DNA from 4 places in the Mesorhizobium sp. M0870 genome. Region 1 is predicted to be linked to each of the others. Evidence: predicted binding sites of a transcription regulator. Region 1 holds the regulator's gene; each other region holds the start of a gene.
What was found. Region 1 encodes PhoB, which activates phosphate uptake and scavenging genes when phosphate is short. Its sites were predicted from a motif close to TGTCATNNANCTGTCAT; they were not measured.

Region 1 (2,199 bases):
CAACGCATTTCCGAACGCAAATCGGTTGGTGCCGGTAACGACGAGGTTCTCGAAATTGTCAGGGAGCTTGTAGCTCATCCATGTGTCGATCGTGTCGATCCCTGCCCCAGGATCCTCGACCACCTTGTTGTTGGTGGAATAGAGATGATAGTAGTCGTCGCCGGCGCCTCCGTGGATCGTGACAGTGACGCCGGTGTCTCCCCAGAAGGAGTCGTTGCCGGAGGTGCCATGCAGTTCCGGTCCAGACCCGGTGGCCGAGAACCAATGAGTGGAAGCGCCGGTGTAGGCAAGAGGGATGCCTTTGGCGTTTAAGACCGTGCTCATCAGAAATCCTTCCTCATGGTGTCCGACCTGGTCAAAGGTCCGGCGACCGCTCCCAAAGCAACGCTGCAAGGAACGAGATCGTTCCACGGAATCGTCATTCGATCCGAGACCGCAATAATCGGAAGGCGGATAATGAATAAGGAGGTGATGGCTCAATGTAAATTGAAGCAATTTAGTAAAATCGTATATTTATGCAGAACACACGTCGTTTAACGAACGTATATCTAAGTTAACTCAAATTTATTCTTGCATGGCTTTCTGGTCGGAGTCTGCGGGCAAGATGGCGACGTACCGCCAAGAGCGGTCATCCTCATCAGGTTTCGAATGACCGCATTTGGGCCAAAGCGTCACGTGCTCGCTCCCCATCGATGAGACGAGTGCAACATTCCACTCTTCGCGGCTGTTGGCGACCACGTGCTAATCGAGTTTTCCCGGTCACGATCTATCGGGACGGAACAGCCACCTAGTCTTCCCTGATCGCGTAACCCGCCCCACGGATGGTGCGGATGACATCAGGCATGCGGCCGTTGTTGACCGCCTTGCGCAGCCGGCCGACGTGCACGTCGACAGTGCGTTCGTCGATGTAAATCGTCTCGCCCCAGACATTGTCGAGCAGCTGGCTGCGCGAGAACACGCGGCCGGGGTGGCGCATCATGAATTCGAGCAGGCGGAATTCGGTCGGCCCGAGCCGGATCTCGCTCTTCTTGCGATAGACCCGGTGCGACTCGCGATCGAGCACGATGTCGCCGACCTTTAGCACGCTGGACAGCACTTCCGGCTTGGCCCGGCGCAGCAGCGCCTTGACCCTGGCCATGAACTCCGGCGTCGAGAACGGCTTGACCAGATAGTCGTCGGCGCCGGTCGACAGGCCGCGCACGCGGTCGCTTTCCTCGCCTCGCGCGGTCAGCATGATGATCGGCAGCCGCTCGGTCTCTGGGCGCATTCGCAGGCGCCGGCAGAGTTCGATGCCGGAAACCGCCGGCACCATCCAGTCGAGCACGAGAAGGTCGGGAACGTTCTCCTGCAGCCGGATTTCGGCCTCGTCACCGCGCGTCACCACCTCGACCTGGTAACCTTCGGATTCAAGATTGTAGCGGAGCAGCACGCCTAGCGGCTCCTCATCCTCCACCACCATGATGCGTGGTGCGATCATCGGCTGGTCACCCCTGTTATGCCGCTGGCGCGGACATTGCCGTCTCGTCCTGCTTCGGACGATTGGCTGGCAGCTGCGTGCCGGTCAAAACATAGTAGGCATTTTCGGCGATGTTGGTCACGTGGTCGCCGATCCGCTCGAGGTTCTTGGCGCAGAACAACAGGTGCGTGCACGCCGTGATGTTGCGGGGATCTTCCATCATGTAGGTCAGCAGCTCGCGGAACACCGAGGTGTATTTGACGTCGATGCGTTCGTCATTGTTTCTGAGCGTGGCAAGCGCTGCCGGGTCGGCGGCGGCGTACTCGTCGACGACCCCCTGCACCTGGATCAGCACCAGTTGCGCCATCGCGTCGATCGAATGCGAAAGGTCGTGCGGCGTGACACTCAGCCCGACAGTGCCGACGCGCTTGGCGATGTTCTTGGCAAGGTCGCCGATGCGCTCAAGGTCGCCGGCCATGCGGATCGAACCGACCACCGCACGCAGATCGTTGGCCATTGGCTGGCGCTTGGCGATCAGCGTGATGGCGCGATCGTCCAGCTCGCGCTGGCGTGCATCCATGATGGCATCATCGGAAACCACGCGCTGCGCCAGCGCATTGTCCGAATTGAGCAAAGCCCTGGTCGAGCCACTGACCATCGAGCGGGCGAGATCGCCCATGTCGCGGATCAGCTGGCTGATCTGCTCCAGATCCTCATCGAAAGATGCGACGGTATGTTCACCC
Region 2 (2,199 bases), on a different contig from region 1:
CTGCTCGACGATCTGGTCGAGGCGAAGGGCCGGCACCGAACGGTCGCCGCGTCGGCGGTCGGCAAGCAGGCTGTGGGCGTTGGCGATTGCGGCTTCGCCACCTTTTACCGCGACATACATTTTTTACGCCTCCATTGTCTTGATGCGCGTCGTGCGCGGCAGGCAGGCAATGCCATCTGATGTGGCGAGTATGATGTCGACGCCGCGCGGAAAGCGCTGGTTATTCTGCTTCCACTGCTCGACGAAATGGCGCGGTATCTGTGCCGGCGCGATCGTGGCGCTGGTTTCGATGCCGGGACCTTCGAGCAACAGCGGCGTGCCGGACACGAGATCGCCGACTTGCAGGATCAGCGTGGTCGAACGGTCGGGATAGTCCTGGGTGCCCTGCGAAAAACCATCGAGCGACATCATCTCGGCCGGGGCCGCGATGAAGGCGAAATGCGCATCGGCCGGTGTGTTGGCCAATGGCGCGCCGGTGTGGAACCCAAGCCAGGGTCTGATCGCGGTGGAAGCTTGCAGGGTCTGGTCGAGCCAGAGCGGGGTGTCGTTATCGCACAGCGCCAGTGCGATGGCGCCGGCGGCCGCCGAGAGCGGCGCCGGCGGGCGGGCGAAGGCCGGCAGCGGCTGCACGCTGCCTGGCCGCGCCATTGCGTCCATGACGGCGCGGAACACCGTCTGGGCATTGAAGACCGGATCGGCGAAACCGCCCTCTATCGATTGCGCTGCAATGTCCATCAGTCTTCTCCGCGAACCATGGTGAAGAAATCCACCTTCGTTGCCGCCGTCTCGGCGCGGCGTTTTTCATGCGCTGCGGTCAGAGCCGACCGCAGGGGCGCTATCAGTCCGGTCTCGACTTCATTGCGGCGGGCAGGGTCCTGCCACAGTGCGTCGGCGATGGCCGCCAGCTTCGCCTTCTGCTTGTCGCGGCCAAGCGCATAGCAATGACCGACCTCTCCGGACGGCAGCCGGACCGTGGCGCGGGTGACGGTCGCTTCGCCGACATTAAAGGGCGCGCCGCCGCCGCCGATGCGGCCGCGCAGGGTGACCAGGCCGGTCTCAGGGCCGCGCAGCAGTTCAGCGTCCGAAGGCAGTCCGGCCTCATTCCAGAGTCGTACGATGTCATCGCCGCTGGATTGCGTAAGGGTTGCCATGGCGGCCTTGCGCTCGGCCTGGTCGCGGGCTTCCTGTCCTCGCATCAGCAGCATTCCTCTTTGTCAATTTGTCTATTGATATAGACAACTATACAAATTATACCTATTATCTAACGCGTGTCCATGACGGGTGGATGACAGCGATATAAGACTGGGCGCTGGAAGGTTGGGGCAATGATGGTCGGGCGGCTGGCAGCGGACAGCATCGAGCGGCGCAGTGGCGTTTCGCTGTGGCGGCAGATCGCCGACAAGATCCTGCATGCGATCGCGATCGGCGATTTCACGGAGAATGCAGCGCTGCCGCCGGAGGTGGCGCTGGCAGAACGCTATGGCGTCAACCGCCATACAGTGCGCAGCGCCATATCAGCCCTTGTAAGGGAAGGCGTGCTGCGGGCCGAGCAGGGGCGCGGCACCTTCGTGCTGTCGCGCAAGCGGCTGTCCTATCCGATCGGCGCGCGCACACGTTTTTCGACCGGGCTGCAAGGGCAAACGACGGAGCGGCACATCGTCCTGCTCGCCTCGTCGGTCGAGCCGGCCAGCCAGCGCGTCGCCGAGGGACTGGGTCTTCCCAAGGGAGCCGATGTGATCCGGCTGGAAACGCGCGGCGAAGCCGACGGACGGCCGGTGTCGCGCGCTGCCGGCTGGTTCGAGGCCCGGCGCTTTGCCGGCATCGATGCCGCGATGGCGCAAACAGGCTCGATCACCGCCTCGGTGGCGCGGTTCGGCATCGACGACTATCTCCGGCAATCGACCGTGCTGTCGGCGCGCCATGCCGATGCGGCGGACCTTGCCGACCTCGACCTGCAGCCGGGCGCCATCGTGCTGGTCACGGTCGCTGTCAACGTCACGCCGGACGGCCAGCCGATCCAGTTTTCGGAGTCCAGGTTTCCGGCGGAACGGGTGGAGCTGAAGCTGTCGGCGCTGTAGCTAACGTCGTCATCCTTGGGCGAAGCAGGAGCGCAGCTCCGTCGCGGAGACCCAAGGATCCATGCCGCGATCTCGGGCGAAGAGCGCAGCGGCGCAGAATTCTGCACCGAAGCAACGCTCT
Region 3 (2,199 bases), on a different contig from region 1:
CCGTCGGTCTGCTGGGTGGTGAGGATCGGGGTGACCGCCTTCGGGTCCTTGAGAGCGATGCTGGCGTAGCCGGAAGCGCCGAGTTCGGCGAAGTCGAGCGTGCCGCCAAGCAGGCCCTGGATCACGCCGTCATAGTCGGCAGCGGGGAACAGCGAGACCTTTTCGAAGCCGAATTCGGCCTTCAGATGGTCGGCGAGGCACTGGTAGTTGCGCAGCCGGTCGGTTTCGTTTTCGCCGCCGAGAATGCCGACGCGAAATTCCTTCATGTCGGCGGCATGGGCCATGCTGGTCGCCATGGCGAGCACCGAAACGGCGCTGAAAACCATCTTCCTGAACATCTGTAATCTCTCCTGTAGGTTCCGGCCCCGCGCCGGCAGCGTTCTCGATTTTGACAGGTGCCCTTGACGCGGGCTGTCGATCCAGGCCGCTCTCAGTATCCCGGGAATGCGGGCTCGAGCGGTCCGGCGGATGCGGCGATCTTTCGGCTGAAGGCAACGCTGGTCGAGGTGATGGCCTCGGAGATTTCCTGGCCATTGCTGTCGGCGCCGTAGACGAGACGCACGGCCTCGCGGTTGAGTTCTTCCGGCGGGCCGTCGAAGACGACCTTGCCGGCGGCCATGCCGATGATGCGGTTGCAGTAGGTGCGGGCGGTGTCCAGCGTGTGAAGATTGGTGACGACGGTGATGCCGTCGCGCAGATTGATGTCCTGCAGCGAATCCATCACCACCTTGGCGTTGAGCGGGTCGAGCGAGGCGATCGGCTCGTCGGCGAGGATCACTTTGGGCTGCTGCATCATGGCGCGGGCAATGGCGACGCGCTGCTGCTGGCCGCCCGACAAGGTGCCTGCGGGCTGCAGCGCGATGCGGGCAATGTCGAGCCGCTCGAGTGCCGCGACCGCCTCGGCGCATTCGGCGCGCGAGAACATGCCGAACAGGTTGGTGATGGTCGAACGGTGGTTCAGCTTGCCGAGCAGCACGTTGGTCAGCACGTCGAGGCGCGGCACCAGGTTGAACTGCTGGAAGATCATGGCGCAGTCACGCTGCCAGCGCCGCAGCGGCGAGCCGCGCAACTGGGAAACCTCGGCGCCGTCAAAAAAGATCGATCCCTGGCTGGGATCGATGAGACGGTTGATCATGCGAAGAAGGGTCGATTTGCCGGCGCCCGAACGGCCGATAATGCCAACCATCTGACCCTGTGGGATGGCGATGTTGATGTCGCTGACGGCGGTGTTCTTACCAAATCGGCGGCTGACACCGCGGATTTCGAGCGTGGCGGAATTTGCTGACATGGGGCAGGTTCCAGTCTGGACCATATTGATCGTCAGGCACTCGCCTAACGCAGCCACATGAACCTGCCGTGTCGCGGTGATGTCAGTTTTGTTACGCTCCACAGGTGTGGAGTTATGGCCGGCCCAGGGCCAGCAGGTCCTCGAAGTGCTCCATGTCCCTGAAGCCGCAGAAGGCGGGAGTTTTGATTTCGATCACGGGAGCCTGCTGCTCGAAAAAGCTTGAGAGAGTCATCGAACAGGTCCTGCCATGTGGCTGCCATGACGATGATGTGAAGAATTATCCTTCGTATTTTTCCAGGAAGGCCTCGGCCGATAGTTCCCGGAAATCGTCGAGCGAAGCGCGCAGCCTGGCATGATCCCAGTCCCACCAGGCAAGCGCCTGATAACGGTCGGCGGTGCGGCGGTCGAAGCGCTCACGGATCGGTTTGGCCGGCACGCCGGCGACGATGGTGTAGGGGGCGACGTCCTTCGAGACGACGGCTCCGGCGCCGATCGCCGCGCCGTCACCGACGGTGACGCCGGGCAGGATGGTCGAGCCGTGGCCGAGCCAGGTGTCGTGGCCGATGGTGACTCGCCTGGCGCGACGCTGGGCGAAGAATTCTGTCTCGTGCTCGGCGTCGTCCCAGTAGTCCGAGGCGCGATAGGTGAAATGGTGCAGCGTTGGCCGCCAGGTCGGGTGGTTGGTGGCGTTGATGCGCACGCTGGCGGCGATGTTGGCGAACTTGCCGATCGTCGCGCACCAGACGGCGCAGTCCTGCATCATGTAGGAATAGTCGCCAAGCTCGCTTTCCGACACCCGGCTGCGGTCGGCGATCTCGGTCCAGCGGCCGAGCGTCGAATTCTGCACATCCGCCGTCGGATGGACCAGCGGCGTCTCGGACAATTTCCTGGTCATGCGGCGATTTTTCCGG
Region 4 (2,199 bases), on a different contig from region 1:
ATCAGTAGTCACAGGAGCTTAATCGTGGCGTCATCACTACTGCCTACTGCCTACTGCCTACTCAATCTCACGCCGCGAAGCGCTGGGCTTCGCCGCCATAATAGTTGACGTAGCGTGCGCCGATCTCCTTGACCGGCATCACGACGAACACATCGACCGTCGAGAATTCGCGATCGATGACGCAACCATCGCCGATGCGGGCACCGACGCGCAGATAGCCCTTGACCAAAGGCGGCATCGCGGCGATCGCCGCCTTGGCATTGACGGCCTCGATCGGCATCAGATCCATCGAGCAATAGCGCCCGGACACCGCGCGCACGTCCCAGGCCGAGTTCGTCCGGCAGTGGTGGGCTAGGTAGGTGAGCGCCTCGGCATGCGCCGCCGGCACGGTGCCGTGAAAGGACGCGCAGCCGGTCATCACACCGATTTCGTAATGATTGATGTAAGCCCAGATGCCTTGCCACAACGCCTCGATGGTGCGCTTCGAGCGGTATTCCGGCAACACGCAGGAGCGGCCGAGTTCAAGGAAACGCTGACCGGGGTGGCGGGCGATGAGCTTGGTCAGCTCGAATTCACCTTCGGAATAGAAGCCACCGGCCGTGGCCGCGATTTCTTGCCGCAGCAGCCGATATGTGCCGACGATGCGGCGATGTTCGGGACCGGAAAGCGTGGTGTCCAAAACCAGCAGATGGTCGCAGAGCGGATCGAACCGATCGGCGTCCCGGCGGTCATGGGCCTGGAACAGGTCCTTCCTGGCGCCAAGTTCGTCGTAGAACACCCGGTAGCGCACTTCCTGCGCGGCCGCGATCTCGGCCTCGTTGCGAGCGAGCCGCACTTCAAGATTGCCTATACGGCCCAGCGCAGCGCCCTTTATGACGGAATCGACGTTACGTCCGGCAAGCAAGGCGCTGCTGGCGTTCGGCCGAGTGTCACATTCCGGCATAACTGTATGCACGAGTGATTCTCCTTCGAGCCATCCCTCTTGGCACGGGGATACGGTGTAGGTGCAACAGGATTGTGACAGTACCGTGATACGACGTCATGGGCAATACTTCGTCGGCTGGCGAATACGATCAACCGGCTACGTTTAAGTGATCGCCCGTGCCGAATGACGGTGGAAAGCTCAGGCCGCGACGACCTGCCCCTCGACAGCATTGACCAGCGCCTCGGGGTCGAGCGGCTTGGTGACAAAGCCGCTGGCGCCATGGGCCAACACCGCATGACGGGTCTTTTCCTGGCTGTCGGCCGACAGCACCATGATCGGCACCGGCCGCACTGCACTTTCTTCCTCATGGCGGCGGATGGCGGCAATCGCGTCCAGCCCGTCCATGACCGGCATGTGCAGATCCATCAAGACCACGTCGAAGCGGTCCTTGTGCGCGGCGCCGGTGACAGCCTCGACGGCGGCCTTGCCGTTGCCGACCACCTTGACGCGATGCCCGGCCTTCAGCAGCGTGGCGCGGGCCAGCATGGCGTTGATGTCATTGTCCTCGGCGATCAGCACCGACAGGCCGCGCTGGCGGTTGCCGACGGCGCGCAGCGTCGGCGCGCCGCGCCTTTCCGGCTGCGGCGGGCCGAGGCTCGGAGCATGGCTGCTCAACAGCACACGCAGAAGTGTTCCGCCACGCACCGGTCTGGCCAGGAAGGTTGCGTAGCCGCTGGCTCGGAACTCGCCAAGCATGCCGCGATCGGTCGGCGCGATCAGCGTGATCGCCTCACAGTCGGAGAAACCGCTTTGGCGCAGGCGCTTGAGCAGCCTTCCGTCGCCTTCTTCCATCGCTGCATCGACCAGGATCGCATCGCAGCCGGCGGCGAAAGGCGCGGCCTGTGCGGCAGTGGTGGCGATGTCGACCGCGCCGCCATTGGCGCGGATGGTGCGGGCGATGGCGTCGGCCTCGACGGCGTTCTTCGACAGGATCACCGCGCGTCTGCCCGAGAGAGCATTCTGGTGGCCCTGCGGCGCTTCGGTGGCCGCTATCGCAGGGATTTCGAAGACGAACTCGGATCCCTGGCCGAGCCGGCTGGATACCGAGATCGTGCCGCCCATGGCGGCCACCAGGCGTCTGGAGATGGCAAGGCCGAGGCCGGCCCCGCCATGTGTGCGTGTCGACGTGCCGTCGGCCTGCTCGAACTCCTCGAAAATGCGCTCCAGGTCGGCATCACGCAGGCCCGGACCGGTATCGGCGATGGTGAAGCATA

Region 2: a site for PhoB is predicted at 1,275-1,291, ahead of phnG (phosphonate C-P lyase system protein PhnG). Genes of this name have one in related genera too.
Region 3: a site for PhoB is predicted at 1,368-1,384, ahead of phnC (phosphonate ABC transporter ATP-binding protein). Genes of this name have one in related genera too.
Region 4: a site for PhoB is predicted at 1,007-1,023, ahead of olsB (l-ornithine N(alpha)-acyltransferase). Genes of this name have one in related genera too.

What each region holds. Positions count from the first base shown of each region.
Region 1 covers NZ_JAMYOI010000020.1:78,924-81,122, forward strand. The annotation lists gene eglC (endo-1,3-1,4-beta-glycanase EglC) at 1-324, opposite strand, end outside; gene phoB (phosphate regulon transcriptional regulator PhoB) at 788-1,477, opposite strand; gene phoU (phosphate signaling complex protein PhoU) at 1,494-2,199, opposite strand, start outside.
Region 2 covers NZ_JAMYOI010000036.1:171-2,369, reverse strand. The annotation lists gene NKH97_RS29070 (carbon-phosphorus lyase complex subunit) at 1-120, opposite strand, end outside; gene phnH (phosphonate C-P lyase system protein PhnH) at 124-735, opposite strand; gene phnG (phosphonate C-P lyase system protein PhnG) at 735-1,196, opposite strand; gene phnF (phosphonate metabolism transcriptional regulator PhnF) at 1,329-2,078, shown strand.
Region 3 covers NZ_JAMYOI010000036.1:6,524-8,722, reverse strand. The annotation lists gene phnD (phosphonate ABC transporter substrate-binding protein) at 1-338, opposite strand, end outside; gene phnC (phosphonate ABC transporter ATP-binding protein) at 431-1,288, opposite strand; gene NKH97_RS29095 (DapH/DapD/GlmU-related protein) at 1,566-2,183, opposite strand; gene phnL (phosphonate C-P lyase system protein PhnL) at 2,180-2,199, opposite strand, start outside.
Region 4 covers NZ_JAMYOI010000006.1:55,804-58,002, forward strand. The annotation lists gene olsB (l-ornithine N(alpha)-acyltransferase) at 68-943, opposite strand; gene NKH97_RS09350 (response regulator) at 1,124-2,199, opposite strand, start outside.